Regions from separate parts of the Mesorhizobium sp. M0051 genome, predicted to be linked through region 1. Evidence: predicted binding sites of a transcription regulator. Region 1 holds the regulator's gene; each other region holds the start of a gene.
What was found. The regulator LexA, encoded in region 1, represses DNA repair genes until DNA is damaged. The targets are predictions, from matches to a motif close to TGTTCNNNNTGTGTTCNG.
Positions count from the first base shown of each region.

Region 1 (6,811 bases):
TTCGCCGCGCGCTCCGACGACATGATCGTCAGCGCCGGCTACAACATTGCCGGACCCGAGGTCGAGGCGGCACTCCTGTCGCACCCGGATGTTGCCGAATGCGCGGTGATCGGCACGGAAGATGCCGAACGCGGCCAGATCGTCGAAGCGCACGTCGTGCTGGTGCAGGGCGTAGCGCCGGACGCATTGACGACCAAGCGCCTGCAGGACCACGTCAAGGCAACGATCGCGCCCTATAAATATCCGCGATCGGTGAAATTTATCGCCGCGCTGCCCAAGACCCAGACCGGCAAGATCCAGCGTTTTCGGCTGCGCACGGAGAAGATCAATTGAGCGAACCCTACGATCCGGCGTCCGAAGGCGCACAGATGTCGTTCAAGGAGAGCATGTCCTACAGCGACTATCTGCACCTGGAGAAAGTGCTGGAGGCCCAGACGCCGCTGTCTTCGGCGCATGACGAGATGCTGTTCATCATCCAGCACCAGACCTCCGAACTGTGGATGAAGCTCGCCCTGCACGAGATTGGCGCTGCGATCCGCTCGATCCGCGCCGATCGCCTCGAGCCAAGCTTCAAGATGCTGTCGCGCGTCGCCCGCATTTTCGAACAGCTCAACAACGCCTGGGATGTGCTGCGCACGATGACGCCCAGCGAATATACCGAGTTCCGCGATGCACTCGGCCAGTCCTCGGGTTTCCAGTCCTGGCAGTATCGCGCCATAGAGTTCATGGCCGGCAACCGCAACCTCGCCATGCTGGGCCCTCACAAGCACCGGCCGGACCTCAGCGGCAAGCTGGAGGCGATCCTGGCGGAGCCGTCGCTCTACGACGAAGCGCTGCTGCTTCTGGCGCGCAACGGATTCGACATCGGCACCGATGCCAGGCGCACGGATTGGCGTGAGACGCGAACCGAGAATGAAGAGGTTCTGGTCGCCTGGCAGACCATCTACCGCGACCCGCAGCGCTACTGGATGTTCTACGAACTGGCCGAGAAGCTGGTCGACTTCGAGGACTATTTCCGCCGCTGGCGCTTCAACCACGTCACCACGGTCGAGCGCATCATCGGCCTGAAACGCGGCACCGGCGGCACGTCGGGTGCTTCGTATCTCAAGAAGATGCTCGAGGTCGTGCTGTTTCCGGAGCTGTGGGCAGTCCGTACCCGGCTTTGACACAATCGAAATGAGAACAGGCACATCGAGGGCGCGCTTGCAGCGGAAAACCTTCGCGAACAACCGAGGACTGACTGACCATGAGTGGAATTCCTGATCTCGCTGCAATCGAAGCGATGGATGCCACGGATCCGCTCCGCGCCATGCGCGATCGTTTCATTCTGCCGGAGGGGGTGATCTATCTCGACGGCAATTCGCTTGGGGCAGCGTCGCATGCCGTTTTCGGCGAGCTGCAGCAGGCGGCCACCGAGGAATGGGCCAAGGATCTCATTCGGGCCTGGAATACAGCCGGATGGTTCGAGATGCCGATCGAACTTGGCGACCAGCTCGGACGCTTGATCGGGGCCGCAGCCGGACAGACTGTTGTCTGCGACACGACGTCGATCAACATCTACAAGGTGCTACATGCCGCGATGGAGATGCGGCCCGGCCGATCGGCGATCGTCGCCGAGGCTGACAGTTTTCCCACCGACCTCTACATCGCCGAAGGCGTTGCCTCGACCCGCGATGGGGTCCTTCTGCGCCTCGCGGGCGTCGACGCGCCAACCATCGAAGAGCTGATCGACGAAAGCGTCGCGGTGGTGCTGGTCAACCACGTCAATTACAAATCGGGTGAACTGCGCGACATGGCGGCGCTGACGCGCATAGCTCATGCGGCCGGAGTGCTGATCGTCTGGGATCTATGCCACACCGCTGGCGCTCTGCCAGTCGAGCTCGATCATGCAAAAGCCGATTTCGCTGTCGGCTGCACCTACAAGTACCTCAACGGCGGTCCAGGCGCGCCAGCCTTCATCTATGCCGCGCAACGCCACCACGGCGCGATCAGCCAGCCGCTCAGCGGCTGGTGGGGGCATGCACGGCCCTTTGCCTTCGAACGAGGCTATGTTGCCGGCACCGGTATCCGCCGCTTTCTGTGCGGCACGCAGCCGGTCCTGTCGATGCGGGCGCTCAAAGGTGCGCTCGCAATCTGGAACGACGTCGACGTGGCGGCATTGCGAAAGAAAAGCGTCGCGCTGACCGAACTGTTCATCCAGCTCGTCGAAGCGAAGTGCGGTGCCTATGGCCTCACGCTGGAGAGCACCCGCGACGCGACCAGGCGCGGCAGCCAGGTGTCGTTCGTTCACGATCATGGCTATCAAATCGTGCGGGCGCTGATCGAGCGCGGAGTGATCGGTGACTTCCGCGCGCCGTCAACCATCCGTTTCGGATTTACGCCGCTCTATGTCGGCTACAAGGACGTGTGGCTGGCGGTCGAGGTGCTGGAAGACATTCTGCGAACGGATGCATGGAAGGACCAGCGTTTCGCCGTCAAGGAGGCCGTGACCTGACGCAGTCGTCCCAACTGTTGTCGCATCGTTGCCTCTTGGTCGGATGATGGAGGGACGAATTTCCAGTGCACAAATCCGGTTGCCGCTGCTGGCCAACACTGGCATCAACAAATTAACCAAGGTTGGCATTTTGGCTTCGTTTCGTTCACGGCAGACGAACGCATGGAAGGCTGGAAATGCCCCGTCGCGGATCCATGGGCAGCTCATGCCAAAGCTTGGGCCAACGATGGGCGGCAGCCCATTAACCATAACAATTTCAATGCCGGAAAGCGCCTTGTGACGGCATGCCGTGATCACCCAAGCGCGCTGGCGCGCGCCAAATAATTTCAGCGGCCTTAACAGATTCATTAAACTTTAAACGGTTGCAGAACACAACTGGAACATATAGTGTTTGTTCTGGGTTTGTTTTCTGATTCTGGTTTTAGGTACCCTGGGGGCCGCCATGCTGACACGCAAGCAACACGAACTGCTGATGTTCATTCATGAACGCCTGAAGGAAAGCGGCATTCCGCCATCCTTCGACGAGATGAAGGAGGCGCTCGACCTTGCCTCCAAATCCGGGATTCATCGTTTGATCACGGCACTGGAAGAGCGCGGCTTCATTCGCCGGCTGCCCAACCGGGCGCGCGCGTTGGAAGTGCTGCGGCTGCCGGATTCGATCGCGCCCGGCCTCAACGCGGCGAAAAAGTTCTCGCCTAGCGTCATCCAGGGCAGTCTTGGTCAGGCCAGTCTCGGCCAGGGCGGCCTTGGCCGGCAGATCAAGCCGGCGTCTTCACGGATGCCTTCAGCCGGCAATGACGACGACGTGGTCTCCGCCGTGTCGATCCCTGTGATGGGGCGCATCGCCGCCGGTGTGCCGATCGATGCCATCCAGCACCAGACCCATTCGATCTCGGTGCCGCCGGACATGATCATGGGAGGCGAGCACTATGCGCTGGAGGTCAAGGGCGACTCGATGATCGAGGCCGGCATCTTCGACGGCGACACCGTCATCATCCGCAACGCCGATACGGCGAGCCCTGGCGAGATCATCGTGGCGCTGGTGGATGAAGAGGAAGCGACGCTGAAGCGGTTCCGCCGCAAGGGTGCCTCGATTGCTCTCGAAGCCGCCAATCCGGCCTATGAGACACGGATTTTCGGACCAGACCGGGTCAAGGTGCAGGGCAAGCTTGTCGGCCTGATCCGCCGTTACTGAGGCAGCTGCGGTTTAACGACGGGCTTGTCCGGTCTCTTGAAGGGCGGCAGGCCCCTCGCCTCACGCGAAAACTTGCGTTGCACGTGCCAAGGCCGGTAGGGCCTACCCACCGCAAAGCTGACCGTTGCCGGCGTGGTCGCCGACTGGCGATCGAAGAAGACGGCAGCACTGCCATTGCGAGCCAGTTGCCGTTTGGTGATGACGAGAACCAGCGGGTTGTGACAAGCGTCATAGGCCGTCGCGTCGTTGATGACGATCAGGTCGGCGAAGCCGCAGGCTTTCCAGGTGTCCTTTCGGTCCTCGACATAGGCAATGATAGCTCCGGACGGATGCCTGGCGAGACAAACGCCTGATGTGCAATAGAATGGCGCTCCCGGCGGCATTTCAGCCGCATCCTCGACGTCGAATTGCCCGTCGCCTTCGTCGAACACCTCCGGCGCGATAATGCTTTCGGATGTCAGCGCACGCTTCCAGTTGTCGACGGTGAATTCGTTCGGCCTGGCCCGGCTGACCGCGAGTTCGCCGCCGCCAATCGGCAGCGCCACCAGCCTCGCATCCTCCGAGACCAGCACGTCAGGTACGCGCGTATCCGAGACGGTCAACAGGCCGGCAAGCGCGAAGGGAAGCGCTGCGAGCCGCAACCATGTGGTCGCCATCGTCGCGATGACCAAGGCAATCGTCACCAGCACGACGGATTGCTGCGAAATCAAACCGATTGCGTCGACTGGCGAACGCTCGGAAATCCATCCGGACATCGCGATCATCACCGTCAGGCCTTTGCCCATCAGATAGAGGGCCGGCCAGTCCAACCCGAATGGCATCAGCAGCGCGCTGGCGACAGCCAGGAACATCACGACTGTTACGATAGGCATGATGGCCAGGTTGGCGAACAGGCTGAGCGGCGACACACGCTGAAAATGCCAGATGGCAAACAGCGCCGTGGCGCTGCCGGCGATGATGGAGGTCATGGCAAGGCCGCCTGCCGCCAGCAGGAATTTTCGCGTCAGGAAGCCGGGCAAGGATCGCTTTGGCGGCGGTGGCCTCGCCTTCCCCGCACGATGATCCGCCCAGCCGGCATAGGCACCGACCAGCGCGGCCGTCGCGGCAAACGACATTTGAAAACTCGGGCCGACCACTTCATGCGGCGACACCATGATGACCGCGATCGCCGAGATCGCCAGATTGCGCATCGTCAGTGCTGCCCGATCAAAAAGAACGGCAATCAGCATCACCGCCAGCATGATGAAACTGCGCTCGGCGGCAACGACGACGCCTGAGATGATAAGATAGGCGGCGATCGAGAACAGTGCGGCAGCCGCAGCATACTTCTTGACCGGGCGACGCGCGGAAAAATCCGGAAACAGGGCGAAGGCGCCACGCAGCAAACCCATGATGGTGCCAGCGACCAGCGCCATGTGCAGTCCGGAAATGGAGATGATGTGATAGATGCCGGTACGCCGCATCGCCTCGTTCACGTCATCGGGAATGCCGGCGCGAACGCCGACGATCAGCGCCGCGGCGATCTCGCCTTCGGCGCCACCGACGCTGCCCCTAATGTGATCGGCAATGGCTTCACGGGCTTTTTCGATCCCCGAGGAAAGCCGGGCCGCCAGCGGCATGCTATCGTCCTCGGTGACGACAAGTTTTGGATTGCCGAGAAAGAAACCGCTGCCGCCGATGCCGGCGAAATAGCTGTCGAAGGAGAAGTCGTAGCTGTCCGGCCGCACCGGCCCGGTCGGTGGCAACAGCTTGGCATACCCAGTGATCAGGGAACCGGCGGTCATGTCCGCCGGGATATTGCGTGCCGAAAGCCGCACCCGCTCCGGCGCATAGCGCAGTTTCGGCCTTGCAGTCGATGCCACGTCGATTGTCAGCCGGATGCGACCGCTCTCCATCCGTTCGAGCGAGACGACCCGGCCGGTCACTTGCGTCGAGATTTCCGAGCCCAGCATCTGCGTTCCGGCTCGCCATGTCTCGACCTTCGCGGCGAGCAGGCCGAGTGTACACAAAAGCGCCGCCATGAAGGACATATGGGTTTTCGGCCAGGAACGCGAGACCAGCGCACAGAGCCCCGCCAAGATGACAACTGCGACAGGCTTTGCGAAGTCCGGCTCCGCCACAAGCGAAAAATAGCCGATCGCCCCGCTTGCCAGGCAGACCGGCACCAGCAGGAAGGCCACGCCTCGGTCGAGTTCCAGGCCCGCCGCCATGGCCAGCTATTGCGCAGGCGCGGCGGTGATATCAGGCCAATCTGCCGGCGCAAGCGCACGATCCTGCTGGCTTCGGCAGTTGGAACAGGGGCGGAGACACCGGCTTGCAAAGGCGCCTTGTCGGGTGCCGGCACAAGGGGCGATGGCGGCGGCAATGAAGCTGGCAGTGGCGCTGCAAACAGGGACCGCTCGCTGACGCCAATGACAGCGTCCTCGTCCTGATCCGAGCCCCAGCCTCGTCCAGCCATCGGGTCTGCCCCTTGCGCCCTCGACACCCTATGCTACATGAACGCCGGGCGCGCGAAAGTCCGCGCACCGCACCCGCTTCAGATGGTTTCCGAGAGTTACATGTCCGACAAGGTCGTCACCCGTTTTGCTCCCTCGCCCACCGGCTACCTGCATATAGGCGGCGCGCGCACGGCGCTGTTCAACTGGCTGTATGCAAGGCACACCGGCGGCACGATGCTGCTGCGCATCGAAGATACCGATCGCGAACGCTCCAACGACGCGGCGACGGCTGCCATTCTCGACGGACTTTCCTGGCTCGGCCTGACCTGGGACGGCGAGCCGGTGTCGCAGTTCGAGCGCGCGCCGCGCCACCGCGAGGTGGCCGAGGAACTCGTGCGCCTGGGCAAGGCTTATTATTGCTATGCCACGCCGGCCGAACTGGAGGCGATGCGCGAGGCCGCCAGAGCCAAAGGCCTGCCGCCCCGCTATGATGGCCGCTGGCGCGACCGCGCCCCCTCAGAGGCGCCTGCAGGCGACAAGGGTGCCATCCGCATCAAGGCGCCGACCGAGGGCGAGACGATTGTCCATGACCGTGTCCAGGGCGAGGTACGCTTCCCCAACAAGGATCTCGACGATTTCATCATCCTGCGTTCGGACGGCAATCCGACCTACATGCATGCAGTC
Region 1 is NZ_JAMYUT010000010.1:106,214-113,024, reverse strand. Features, by position in the region: gene NKJ90_RS12915 (AMP-binding protein) at 1-333, shown strand, start outside; gene kynA (tryptophan 2,3-dioxygenase) at 330-1,166, shown strand; gene kynU (kynureninase) at 1,247-2,494, shown strand; gene lexA (transcriptional repressor LexA) at 2,937-3,689, shown strand; partial or broken gene NKJ90_RS12895 (ComEC/Rec2 family competence protein) at 3,683-6,147, opposite strand; gene gltX (glutamate--tRNA ligase) at 6,248-6,811, shown strand, end outside.

Region 2 (6,811 bases), on a different contig from region 1:
CATCGCCGGTCTGTTGATTGTCTGGATGATAGCGCATCGCAAAATAGCGAAATATTCGCTCCAGCGTTTCCGAATTGGCGTTCGGGCTAACTTCCAGGATTTCGTAGTAGTCGATGAACATTGCCGACACCCCCAAACCCCAATCATATTCGTATTGTCTAAGCTAAGGAACATCCAATGCAACAGCCAAGACCTTAGTCGGGCGCCGATAACGGCCATCCTTCCGGTGAAGGGGTGAGAAAAATGGCCGACGCCCGTCCGGTGGGGGGCCGTTGGGTGATGCGGACGCCGGCCAAGCGGACAATCAGGTCCGCCGCACTGCAGACATGGCCGATTCGTGAGAGACCGGTTATGGCGTGATCGCGGAAGCCAACGTCGCGTCGCCATCGTGACGAGGTGCGCGCCTTGATCGTGTAGGCTTGCAAATTTGCTAAATTAGTGAAAACTTAACTAGCGGCTGGTCAAGCGGGTGGCAAAGCGATGTATTTTCCGCAGTTCCTGGTGGGCATGTCCGCCACCACGATCTTAGTGGCGATCTGGGCCTATATTGAAGCCGGATCGATCTGGGTGGCGTTCGTATGGGCCATTCTTGCAATGGTCATACTTCAGGTAGGATACGTCGGCCTCGTGGTTCATTTGATAATCAGGCGAGCACCGGAAGTGTCCGACGCCCGTGCGACGCCGGCAGACCCAACGTCACCGTTGATGTTGTGGCCTTTATGAATGCTCATTCAGCAGGGTCGGCTTGCCGCGCGATCACATAGCGAGCCTGCCGCCGCAGATGCTCCTTGGTTCCGCTGTCGAGCGCCCGCCAGTCACAACCGCGGATCGCCGCCTCCATCGCATAGAGTGCGTTGATCGTTATGTGCTGTCCGAACCGGAACTTCAGACGGTGATAAGCCTCAACCGCGCCTAGACCCCGCAAATCCTCCTCACAGAGAACATCGATTTCCGCCAGCATCCGCGCCGTAGCTGGTCCGAGGTTTCTCATGTCTTCGATGCGAGTGCTCATGGCTGGGCCCCGGCGCGCTCACAGTGCGCAAGATAGTCCCTATGGGATTTGCCACCTTCTCCGGGAAAGCGGTGCCTCACCTGCCCGTCAAGCCGCCTGCGCCATGCGCTCCGAACTCATGCGGTAGGAAATTGCCTCCGCCAGGTGGATGCGGCCGACGGTTTCGCTGGCGTCGAGATCGGCCAACGTGCGCGCCACCTTCAGCACCCGGTGATAGGCGCGGGCGGAAAAGGCGAGCTTCTCGCTGGCGTCCTTGAGCAGCGACAGGCCGGCGGCGTCAGGCATGGCGATCTCCTCGATGACCGAGGGCGCACAATGCGCGTTGGTGGTGGCGCGGGTGGCGCCGAGCCGTTCGAAGCGCTCGCGCTGGATGGTGCGGGCGCGCGCCACGCGCAGCGCCACTTCGGCGCTCTTCTCCGCCCGGTCGGGCCGGATCAGATCGCTTGCCGACACCGCCGGCACTTCGATCCTGAGATCGATGCGGTCGAGCAGCGGGCCCGAGATGCGCGCCTGATAGTCGGTGCGGCAACGCTCGCCGCGCAGGCAGCGATAGCCCGGCTCGCCAGCCATGCCGCAGCGGCATGGGTTCATCGCCGCGACCAGTTGGATGCGCGCCGGATAGGTGACACGATGATTGGCGCGCGCGATCATGCAGTCGCCGGTCTCGAGCGGCTGACGCAAGGCATCGAGCGTCTGCGGCGTGAATTCGGGAAACTCGTCGAGAAACAGCACACCATGATGGGCAAGCGACACTTCGCCCGGCCGTGCACGTACGCCACCGCCGACCATCGCCGCCATCGAAGCCGAATGGTGCGGGGCGCGGAATGGCCGCCGGTCGGTCAACTTGCCTTCACCGAGTTCGCCCGCCACCGAGGCGATCATCGAGACCTCAAGCAATTCCTTCGGCGCCAGCGGCGGCAGGATCGACGGCAGCCGCTGCGCCAGCATCGATTTTCCCGACCCGGGCGGGCCGATCATCAGAAGGTTATGTCCACCGGCAGCTGCCACTTCCAGGGCCCGCTTGGCGGTCTCCTGGCCCTTGATGTCAGCAAGGTCGGGCAGGTCGCGCGCCGCGGCGTGGATGCCGGCTTCCGGCCGCGACAGCACCTGCGTGCCGCGAAAATGATTGGCGATGGCGATCAGGCTGCGCGGCGCCAGAATGTCGATTTCCTTGCCCGCCCAGGCCGCTTCCGGCCCGCAGGCAAACGGGCAGATGAGGCCCTTGCCCTCTGCATTGGCGGCGATGGCCGCCGGCAAGGCACCGGCGACCGCGGCAATCGTGCCATCAAGCGACAATTCGCCAAGCACGACATAGCCGGCCAGCATGTCGCCCGGAATGGCGCCCAATGCCGCCATCAGGCCAAGCGCGATCGGCAGATCGTAATGGCTGCCTTCCTTCGGCAGGTCGGCGGGCGCCAGATTGACCGTGACTTTCTTCGACGGCATCGACAGGCCCGAGGCATGAAGCGCCGCCTGCACCCTCTCGCGACTTTCGGCCACCGCCTTGTCGCCAAGGCCCACGATATGCATGTTGACCTTGCCGGGCGCGATCATCACCTGCACGTCGACCGGCACGGCCTCGATGCCCTGGAAAGCGACCGTGCGAACCCGCGCCACCATTTTCCCACCCCGAATGTGGGCTTGCCCGAGCCCGCGCCATTAGGGCGTTGGAGCCCTTTGGCGAGACAATCACAATTCCCCGGCCAAATCAAGAACATTACAGGAACGCATGAGCGCGTAGGTTGCAGTCGGATAGAGCTCGGTTGCAATGCCAAGTTAAGACGAAATGAAGACGGTTACTTCCGTTTGTCCTCGATCGCGTCCCAGAACAGGCTGGCGATGTCGGCGCCGCCGAAGCGCTGCACTTCGCGCACGCCGGTCGGCGAGGTCACGTTGATCTCGGTCATGTAGTCGCCGATGACATCGATGCCGACGAGGATAAAGCCGCGCTCTTTCAGCGATGGCCCGATGCGGGCGCAGATCTCGCGCTCGCGTTCCGTCAACTCGGTCTTTTCGGCGCGACCGCCGACATGCATGTTGGAGCGGGAATCGTGTTCGGCCGGCACCCGGTTGATGGCGCCGACCGGTTCGCCGTCGATCAGGATGATGCGCTTGTCGCCCTTGCGCACGTCCTTCAGGTAGCGTTGCACGATATAGGGCTCGCGGAACATCTGGCCGAACATTTCGAGCAGCGAGGCAAGGTTGCGGTCGGCCTCGTGCAGATGGAAGATGCCGGCGCCGCCATTGCCGTAGAGCGGCTTGATGATGATGTCGCCGAACTCCTTGCGGAAGGCGGCCACCTCCAGCGGGTCCTTGGTGATCAGCGTGTCCGGCATCAGATCGGGAAACTCGGTGACGAAGATCTTTTCGGGGCTGTTGCGCACCCAGGCCGGGTCGTTGACCACCAACGTCTTCGGATGGATTCGCTCGAGGATATGCGTGGTGGTGATATAGTTCATGTCGAAGGGCGGATCCTGCCTGAGCAGGACCACGTCCATCTCCGACAGGTCGGTGCGCACCTTCTCGCCCAGCGAATAGTGGCTGCCCTTCTCGTCGCGCACCTGCATTTCCTCGATGCGGGCAAACACCTTGCCGTCGCGCAGCGACAGCCGGTCGGGCGTGTAGTGGAACAGCTGGTGGCCGCGCCGCTGCGCTTCCAGCGACAGCGCGAACGAGGTGTCGCCAGCGATCGACACGGTGGAGATGTGGTCCATCTGGACTGCGATTTTCAGCTTCATGGCGGTCTCCGGCGGACTCGGATGGGACGACTGTCTTGCCTGTACAGGCTCACTGTCCGTCTGCCAATCGCGACATTCCAGGATTGGCATAAGCAAGTCGCAAAACCAGGCCGGCATTGATCTTGCCGGCCATGTGCAGACAGGCGAGGCGCCGGGTCATCCAGTGGCGGGAAACGACGGGAGTTGTGCGTGAAAACAACGGCTTGACACGCCCCACGTCGACCTTCCCGAAGGTGATGCGCTTTACCCGTGAAAAATCCATTTGGCGATACGTTTCCTAAAGGGTTTGCTGCCAGTCTCGCAATAAATTCCGACGTCACAAAACAGGGACACCGATGCAAACTTCGTTTGGCACCGGTCAGGCAAACAGGGAGAGCACGGATCTGGCATTCACAGATCCGTTGACCGGGCTTGGCAACCATCGCCGGTTCTTCGACAAGGTCGATCGCCTGATCAGTGACCGTGCCGACGACCCCGCACCTTTTACCGTCGGGATTCTCGACCTCGACGGCTTCAAGCCGATCAACGACCTGTTCGGACACAAGGCCGGTGACGATATCCTGATCCAGGTCGCGATGCGGCTACGCGCCTCGATGGACGGCTACTCCACGGTCTGCCGCATCGGCGCCGACGAATTCGCCTTTCTCTATCCGATGGTGTTCAGCGAGGAGGCGGCGGCTGAAAAATCCCGCATGCTGATCGAGATCCTGTCGGCGCCCTACGATGTCGGCGAACGCACCGCCAGGCTCTCGGCCTCGGTCGGCTGCTCGCTGTTCTCTTCGGGCGACGAGACCACCGAGATCCTCATCAACAAGGCGGAGACGGCGCTCTATCACGCCAAGCGATCCGGACGTGGCCGCGTCGTCGTCTACACCCGCGAGATGGAAGAAGCGGCCAAGCGCGTCACCCGTATCGAACAGGCGCTGCGCCGCGCTGTCTCGGCCGGCGAGGTGGAACCGCATTTCCAGCCCATCGTCGATCTCAACACGCGCCGCACCATCGGCTTCGAGACGCTGGCGCGCTGGACCGATCGCGACCTGGGCTCCGTGACGCCAACCATCTTCATTCCCATCGCCGAGGAGCGCGGCATCATCGGCCCGCTGTCGCAGCTGGTGCTGCGCAAGGCGACCGAGGCGGCCCGGAGCTGGCCGAAGGATCTGTTCCTGTCGTTCAACCTGTCGCCCTCGCAGCTCGTCGACCAGAACACCGGCCTGCATATATTGGCGATCCTCGAGCGAACCGGCTTCGATCCGCGCCGGCTGGAAATCGAGATCACCGAGACCGGCCTGATGAACGATCCTGCCTCGGCCGCGCAGATCGTCGAGGACCTGCGCCGCGTCGGTATCCGCGTCTCGCTCGACGATTTCGGCACCGGCCAGTCCTCGCTCGGCCGCTTGCGCGAATTCCATTTCGACAAGCTCAAGATCGACCGTGCCTTCGTCTCGTCCATTCTCGACGATCGCCCCTCCGAGCACATCATCCGCGCTATTCTTGCCATGTGTGAGGGGCTCGGCATGGACGTCGTCGCCGAAGGCATCGAGCAGGAAGCGCAGGCCGATCGCCTGGTCCAGTTCGGCTGCGCCGGCGGCCAGGGCTATCTGTTCGGCAAGCCGGTCGATGCCGACGCCACGCTCGGCTATCTCCGCGATTCCTTCCGCGGCGCCCTGCGCGCCAAGGCGATCTGACCGGCGATCTCGAAGCCGCCGCCGATCCCGAAGCCGCCGCTGTCCGCAATCCAGTGCGGCGCATTGTCGTTTTGTCTGACATTAGCCCAAAAATCCGACCATTCGCCCTTGCCCGCGCAACTTGCGTGGCTAGGATGCGCGCCGGTCACGCTCGGAGAGAAAAGATATGATGCCATCGGCGAATTTTGCCGACCTGGAAGGCGCTTCGGTGCTGATCACCGGCGGCGGCTCGGGAATTGGCGCGGCACTGACCGAGGGGTTTGTGCGCCAGGGCGCCAATGTCGCCTTCATCGACATCGCCGACGGTCCAAGCACGATACTTGCCGACCGCATCGAGAAAGAGTCCGGCCGGCGGCCGCTGTATCTCAAGACCGATTTGCGCGATGTCGAGGCCTTGCGGGCTTCGGCAGCCAGGGCGGCAGAGGCGCATGGCGATGTCACAGTGCTGGTCAACAATGCCGCATGGGACGAACGCCACGCCGTCGAGGACGTGACGGTTGAGTACTGGGACAACAATCAGGCGATCAATCTGCGGCCGCATTTCTTCACCGCGCAAGCGGTGGCGCCGGGCATGAAGCGCGCCGGCGGCGGCTCGATCATCAACTTCACCTCGACATCCTATCTGATCAACCACCCCGACATGCCGTCCTACACGGCCGCGAAGGCCGGCATCCTCGGCCTCACCAAGGGGCTGGCGGGCAAGCTCGGCGTCGACGGCATCCGCGTCAACGCCATTGCGCCCGGCTGGGTGATCACAGAGCGGCAGAAGGAACTCTGGGTGACCGAACAGGCGCTTGCCGCCCATGTCGCCAAGCAGTGCATCAAGCAGGTGATGCAGCCGGACGACATCGTCGGCACGGTGCTGTTCCTGGCCTCTGACGCCTCGCGCATGCTGACCGCGCAGATGCTGATCGTCGATGGAGGCTTCCTGTGAGCCCAGCCAGCAACGCACCGGCGGTCGCCGCCGTCGACTGGGGCACGACCCGCATGCGGGTCTGGCTGGTCGACGGACAAGGCAAGGCGCTAGCCGAACGCCGTGGCGATGATGGCCTGATCACCGCCCAGCAAAAGGGCTTTTCGACCATTCTCGAAGGGCATCTGGCAGCGATGGGAGCACCGGAAGCACTGCCCGTCATCATCTGCGGCATGGCCGGCTCCCGCCAGGGCTGGCTGGAAGCGCCGTATGTGGCGGTGCCGGCGCCGCTCAGTGCCATTCTCGGCGGTGCTGCCAAAGTGCCCGGCCAGAGCCGCGACATCCGCATCGTTCCGGGGCTTGCCCAGCGTCTGGCCGACGCGCCCGATGTCATGCGCGGCGAGGAAACCCAGCTTGCCGGCGCCGGCCTGCCGGCCAAGGGGCGCCAGTTGGTCTGCATGCC
Region 2 is NZ_JAMYUT010000009.1:77,003-83,813, forward strand. Features, by position in the region: gene NKJ90_RS11695 (J domain-containing protein) at 1-121, opposite strand, end outside; gene NKJ90_RS11700 (exopolysaccharide production repressor protein) at 481-723, shown strand; gene NKJ90_RS11705 (TfoX/Sxy family DNA transformation protein) at 728-1,012, opposite strand; gene NKJ90_RS11710 (YifB family Mg chelatase-like AAA ATPase) at 1,100-2,632, opposite strand; gene gshB (glutathione synthase) at 2,809-3,750, opposite strand; gene NKJ90_RS11720 (putative bifunctional diguanylate cyclase/phosphodiesterase) at 4,086-5,435, shown strand; gene NKJ90_RS11725 (SDR family NAD(P)-dependent oxidoreductase) at 5,602-6,369, shown strand; gene NKJ90_RS11730 (2-dehydro-3-deoxygalactonokinase) at 6,366-6,811, shown strand, end outside.
Region 2: the regulator LexA is predicted to act here: its motif matches at 2,723-2,740, upstream of NKJ90_RS11710 (YifB family Mg chelatase-like AAA ATPase).

Region 3 (6,811 bases), on a different contig from region 1:
CCTGGACATCGACGGCGTCGAGCTGGCGCGGATCGGCCTCTCGCTTGGCGCCGACGTGCCAATGTGCCTGGCGGCTAAGCCGTTGGTAGCGCGCGGCATTGGTGACGAGCTTTCGATGGTGCCGGATTTTTCGACGCTGGGGCTGGTGCTGGTCAATCCGGGCAGGTCGGTCTTGACGGCCGACATCTTCGCAGCGCTTGCCCGTCGCGACAATGAAGCGCTACCGCCGCTGCCGCGCAGCATCGACTTCCACAGCCTGCGCAACTGGCTGGAGATCACCCGCAACGATCTCGAGCCGGCAGCCGTAGCGATGCAACCCGCTATCGGCAGGGCGCTTTCCTGGCTTAACAAGGCTGGATCGGGTTTTTCACGCATGTCCGGGTCGGGCGCCACGTGCTTCGGCTTGTTCGAAACCGGCAATGTCGCCAAGCGCGCCGCCGCCGAGATCCGTGGTCGCCAGCCCGACTGGTTCGTCGCCGCGACGCGTAGCATCGCCTCGGAGGGAGCTGATGGCCAGAATTGACGAGAGCCGTTCCTTCATCCCCATACGCATCGCGGTGCTGACCGTTTCCGACACGCGCAGCCTTGCCGACGACAAATCCGGCCAGACGCTGGCCGACCGCATCGCCGAGGCCGGCCACATACTGGCTGCCCGCGATATCGTCACCGACGACCGCGAGAAAATCCGCGACACGGTTCTGGCGTGGTCGCGGGACAAGGATATCGATGTCGTCATCACCACCGGCGGCACCGGCTTCACCGGGCGCGACGTGACGCCGGAAGCGCTGGAGCCAATCTTCGAAAAGCGCATGGACGGCTTTTCGGAAGTGTTCCACCGCATCTCCTACGACAAGATCGGCACCTCGACGGTCCAGAGCCGGGCGACCGGCGGCGTCGTCAACGCCACTTTCGTCTTCGTGCTGCCGGGCTCACCCGGCGCCTGCAGGGACGCCTGGGACGGCATCCTGAAGGCGCAGCTCGACTACCGGCACATGCCGTGCAACTTCGTAGAGATCATGCCGCGTCTGGACGAGCATCTGCGGCGCGGCAAATCGGCTCCCTAAAAGCCGAGGCCAAGCGGCGGCTCCACGGGCGCTGCGCAAAGCCCGGCGCCGTGCTCACCGGATGCCTGTCGAGATGAACTTCGGGTCGTCAGCTCTCAGCGGATGACCGGCTCGCCATGAAAGCGGCGGCGCGACGGCGGCGATACGCCGAAGCCGACTTCCATCATCAACCTCGGCCTGCGCGACGGCACGGTGCCCATGTGGAAGCCGAAGGGGTCCTCGACGAAACCTAGTCCTGCTTCTCCAGTCAATGTCACCGGGCTCTGCTCGCCATAGACATCCAGGACCTCTCGCGCGGAATGGCCGACGAGGAGGGTGAGTTGATGCTTGAGGCTGCGTCGCTTGTGGCTGCCTCGCACATAGACGTGTGGACCGGTCTCGGCATCGACCGGCTTGAGGTAGAAAAAGAATTTCAGCATGCGCCAATCGTCGAGGTCGAAATGATACTTGCCGAGCGAGGCGAGGTTCTTGTCGGCGTCCGAAGCGGCACCCGTCGGAAAACTCCACCAGACCCGCGTCGTGATCAGTTTTGCCTGACCGCCGAGATAGTGCGCGGCAATGTCTAGAAGCAGCGGGTCGCGCTGGATGGCGAGCGCCGCCTCGCAATCAAGGATTCGCTCGAAAAAGTGCCCGCTGAGCAGCGAGCGGCCAAAGCGCTTCTCAGCTTCCGCATGTTCATCCGGCATGAATTCGAGACGGCGGTCGAAATTGCCGAAGCAAGGCGTGCGCTGGGCGAAATCGGCGATCTCCTCATGGATATCAGACGGCAGGACGAGGCCCGAAAACAGCCCGTCGGTCCGCAGCGCTTCGACTACTGCCTCACGTTCGACACCGGCGAACATCGTATCCCCCGTATCCGCGACCGGACGGGCGCGTTTTGCGCCCAGCCAATGCATGCGGCGCCCGGGCATAGTGCGCGCCAGCACAAACATCGGCAGCCAGGCAGGGTTTTCCCGCAGGTCCGTCAGATAGGTTGGAATGCGCACGGCGATACGCCGCAGCAGACTGCCGTTGCGCGCAATGGCCTCTAGGCTGGCCGTGCCGGATTTGTCGGGCGTTGGAAGGTTCATCGGGTCCTCGATATAAGGGCACCACCAATGCTGCATCGGTGTTCACCACTCGGCATGACCCAAACCCAACTCACCCGCTTTGTCCGGAAGCTAACCGCGTGTCAGATTTTGTGCAATGCACAATGACCAGAGCAGGTGCAAAAAACTCAGCGCGGAGAGCGGCGTTCCCGCTTCGCCGGCGCCATCCAAATCTCGGCGTCGAGCCGCTTTGTCGCGAGGCCGCGGGCGATGGCCTCGGCGCTGACGGCACTCCTGGCCGAGGCCTGACGCTTGCTGATCAGCAATCCGTCGGCCAAGGCACGGTTTGCGGAAAAGACGCGAGCCAGGAACGGCTTGCGGCTGCCGCGCGCCCGCGAAAACCGTGCCGCCATGGTTTGCCTGGCCGTATGGTCGACGACCGCGTCGATCCAGCCCTCCATCAATCGTGCGCCCGGCTCCAGGAGCAGCAACCAGTCCCCCTTGGCTTGCCGGATCCCCGTGGCGATGCCGCCCGTCACGTAGTGACAGCCGGCATGCTCGGCCACACGATGCGTCTGGTCGGTAGAGCCCGTGTCACAGACGATGACGTCACGCACCACGCCCTCAACCGCGCCGCCAATCAGCGAGGCGAGCGTGCGGGTAAGCCCTTCCTCGTCATTGCAGGTTTCGATGAGAACACTAAGCATCGTTAGCCGATAGCGGAAAGCGCGGCATAGCGCCAGTTATCCAGCGAGCCATAAAAAGTTCTTGCTTTGTTCTCATCAACAGAATAGGAATAATTTCATGAACAGAGCGATTCGACACAACACGGACAGTCCTTGGGAGCGGGCGAAGATGGAACAGATCGTGCGCGCCGACATTGCAGCTTTCGGAGCTGGACGGGCCGAGATGGCCAATGCGATGATCGAGCAGAGTGGCGTGCGTGTCCGGCCGGACCGCAACCGCGGCAGGTCGGCAGGCATCAATCCGTCCGGTCGGTTCGAGCCGGTCAGCCGGCATGTTTTCGACGATGGCTGGAATTCGCTGGAAGAACTGCCGCCCTTCAAGACCGAAGTGCAGGTCGAGAAGCCGCGCACCATCATCACCCGCAACGAATCGCCCGATATCTCCTTCGATCGTTCGATCAACCCTTATCGCGGTTGCGAGCACGGCTGTGTCTATTGTTTTGCCCGGCCGACGCACTCGTTCATGGGTCTGTCGCCGGGTCTGGATTTCGAATCCAAGTTGTTCGCCAAGCCAGATGCGGCGCGCTTGCTCGACAAGGAGCTGTCGAAGGACGGTTACCAGCCACGAACCATCGCTATCGGCACCAACACCGACCCCTACCAGCCAATCGAGAAGCAATACCGGATCATGCGCGAGATCCTCGAAGTGCTGGAGGCGCGCGGTCATCCGGTCGGCATCGTCACCAAATCCGCTTTGGTGACGCGCGACATCGATATCCTGTCGCGCATGGCTGAGCGGGGGCTGGCCAAGGTGGCGCTGTCGGTGACGACGCTCGATCGCATGCTGGCGCGCACCATGGAGCCGCGCGCGTCGACGCCCACCAGGCGGCTGGAGGCGATCCGGCAGCTTTCGGATGCCGGCATTCCAGCGTCGGTCATGGTGGCGCCGATCATTCCCGGATTGACCGATCCGGAGATGGAACGCATCCTCGATTCGGCACGCGCCGCCGGTGCGCGCGAGGCGGGTTATGTCGTGCTGCGCCTGCCGCTGGAGGTCAGCCCGATCTTCAAGGATTGGCTGCTGCGCCACTACCCCGATCGCTACCGCCACGTGATGTCGCTGATCCGATCGATGCGTGACGGCAAGGACTACGATTCGGAATGGGGCAAGCGCATGAAGGGCGCCGGTCCCTATGCCTGGCAGATCGGCCGGCGCTTCGAGATCGCAGCCAAGCGGCTCGGCCTCAATGCCGAACGGCGCACGTTGCGGACCGACCAGTTCGTTGCTGCTGCCAAAGACCAATTGCAGCTGACGCTGCTTTGAGAATGCAATTCACTGCGGCGGCTTGATCTGCCGCAGCACAGGAATCCCGTCCGGCCCGCCCCGGCCTGCAGACGGTGCCCTCCCGGTCCGGCGCCCCACCCGACCCGGAGGGACTTGCGGAGAATCGGAGCCGATGCGAACCTCGCCGCAACATGGCTCGCGCGCGTTCTGATTCTCCGCCTCTCTTTGAGATCATCGAGAAGCCCGACTTCTCCTTCGAGACGAAGGCGATGGCTGACGGTCTGTGGCCGGTTGCGGGCATGGATGAGGCCGGCCGCGGTCCCTTGGCCGGACCGGTGGTGGCCGCGGCGGTGGTGCTCGATCCCGCCAACATTCCTGACGGGCTGGACGATTCCAAGCGCCTCACCCATTTGCAGCGCGAGGCCCTGTTCCTGCTCATTCTCGGCTCCGCGCAGGCGGTCTCAATGGCCTCGATCAGCGCCGAGGGCATCGACGGCAGCAACATCCTAAAGGCAAGCCTGGAGGCGATGCGCCGTGCCCTGGTCGGGCTGTCGGTTCAACCGAAGCTCGCCCTCGCCGACGGGCGCGACGTGCCCCCGGGCCTGCCCTGCGCGGGGCGCGCGCTGATCAAGGGCGACCAGCGTTCGCAATCGATCGCCGCCGCCTCGATCGTCGCCAAGGTGATGCGCGACCGCATGATGTGCGGCTGCGGCAACCATCACGACCGCTATGGCTTCGAGTCCCACATGGGCTACGCCACGGTCCGCCATCGCACCGCGATCGAGGCTCATGGTCCCGTGCCGCGGCTGCACCGCGTGTCATTCGCGCCGTTCAGATTGGGCGGGGTGGAAGTGGTGGAAGACGAGAGCCTGGTCGGATTGGAGTGAGCCACGGCGATGTCAGCCGATCTCCCCCCTCGAGGGGGAGATGTCGCCGAAGGCGACAGAGGGGGTCGGCTCGACTGGGCACGACGCCATTTTTCAGCAAAGATCAGGCCAGCGCTTCATGCGCGGCGACCCCCTCTGGCCTGCCGGCCATCTCCCCCTCAAGGAGGGAGATTACGCGCTCGGCCGCCCCGCCAATCTGGTTTTCCACAGCAAAAAAGCCGCCAGGTTTCCCGGGCGGCTTCAATGATTGGCTAGACGGATCGTCTAGTTCAGTTTCGACTTCACGTCCACGAGCGAGGCCTTGAACAGCTCGGCACCCGCCTTGGCGTCGATCTTGCCGGCGAGCAGCGTGCGTGCGGCCTCGACGGCGATATCGACGGCGCTGGCGCGGACTTCACTGATGGCGTCACGCTCGGCCTGGCCGATCTTCTGTTCGGCAAGCGCGGTGCGCCTGACGACATAGTCCTCGGTCTTCTTGTGCGCGTCCGCGGCAAGCATGTCGGCTTCGCGCTTGGCGGCGGCGACGATGGCGGCGGCCTCCTGCTCGGCTTCCTTGCGCTTGCGCTGGTATTGGCCAAGCAATTGCTGGGCCTCCTCGCGCAGCCGGCGCGCTTCGTCCAGCTCGTTGCTGATCCTGTCGGCGCGCGCGTCGAGCGCCTTGGCGATCAGGCCAGGTACCTTGATGTAGATTGCAACGCCGAGGAAGATAACCAGAGCTACCGTGGCCCAGAGCGTTGCGAGAGAGGTGTAGTCCATGATGCGCTCCTCACCGGGCCACGGATTTGACCGCGGCCGCGATCTCGGCCTTGCTGGCCTTGCCGCCGACCAGGGCCTCGACGATCGCCGAAGCGGTATCCTCGGCGATGCTGCCGACTTCCTTCATCGCATTGGCCTTGATGGAAGAAATGCGGGCCTCGGCCTCGCCAAGCTTCGCATCGAGCGCGGCCTCGACCTTCTTGCGTGCGGTCTCGGCCTCGGCCTTGGCCGCATCGTTGGCCTGCTGGCCGATCGCGTTGGCCTTGGTCTTGGCTTCCGCCAATTCCTGCTCGTAGGCAGCAACAGCGGCGTCGGCCTCGCCCTTCAACTTGGCTGCCTGGTCGAGATCCTGGCTGATGCGGTCGTTGCGGACATCGATGATGCCCCCGACGCGCGGCATCACCACCCGCTTCAGGAAGAGATAAAACAGCCCGAAAGTAATCGCCAGCCACAGAAGCTGCGACGGGAACGTCGCAGGATCGAATGGCGGAAACGTGCCGTGCGCTTCTGCAGGCACGCTGGTGCCGGATTGCGTCTCGCCTTCCGTCGCAGCGTGGCTGGTATCGGCAGGCGCGGACTCTTGCGCGAAGGCAGATGTCACGAACATGGACTATCCCCGAAATTCGGGCCCGCCGCTTGCGCGGCCGACCCGTCCAATCTTCTCATGGCTTAGCCAAAGAGGGGCTCAGCCGAACAGGGCCAGAAGCGCGATCAGAAGCGAGAAGATGCCCAGAGCTTCGGTCACCGCGAAGCCGAAGATCAGACGGCCGAACTGGCCATCAGCAGCCGACGGGTTGCGCAGCGCGCCCGCCAGGTAGCTGCCGAAGATGTTGCCGAGGCCAATGCCCGCGCCACCCATGCCCAGGCAAGCGATGCCGGCGCCGATGTACTTTGCTGCTTCTGCGTCCATTTGTTCAACTCCTTTGGATCTAAAAATTCCGTTGCGATTTCATCCGGCGCCAATGCTGGAAACTCTTGGGCCGGAAATTTTTCTCAGTGCCCGGGGTGCAGGGCGTCGTTGAGATACATGCAGGTCAACACGGCAAAGACGTAGGCCTGCAGGAAGGCGACCAGCAGTTCCAGTGCCGTCAGCGCCACCGCCATT
Region 3 is NZ_JAMYUT010000047.1:13,182-19,992, forward strand. Features, by position in the region: gene NKJ90_RS31020 (4-(cytidine 5'-diphospho)-2-C-methyl-D-erythritol kinase) at 1-523, shown strand, start outside; gene moaB (molybdenum cofactor biosynthesis protein B) at 510-1,064, shown strand; gene NKJ90_RS31030 (hypothetical protein) at 1,160-2,134, opposite strand; gene NKJ90_RS31035 (glycosyltransferase) at 2,281-2,799, opposite strand; gene NKJ90_RS31040 (PA0069 family radical SAM protein) at 2,948-4,102, shown strand; gene rnhB (ribonuclease HII) at 4,255-4,950, shown strand; gene NKJ90_RS31050 (F0F1 ATP synthase subunit B) at 5,215-5,706, opposite strand; gene NKJ90_RS31055 (F0F1 ATP synthase subunit B) at 5,717-6,313, opposite strand; gene NKJ90_RS31060 (F0F1 ATP synthase subunit C) at 6,392-6,616, opposite strand; gene NKJ90_RS31065 (F0F1 ATP synthase subunit A) at 6,700-6,811, opposite strand, start outside.
Region 3: the regulator LexA is predicted to act here: its motif matches at 2,856-2,873, upstream of NKJ90_RS31040 (PA0069 family radical SAM protein).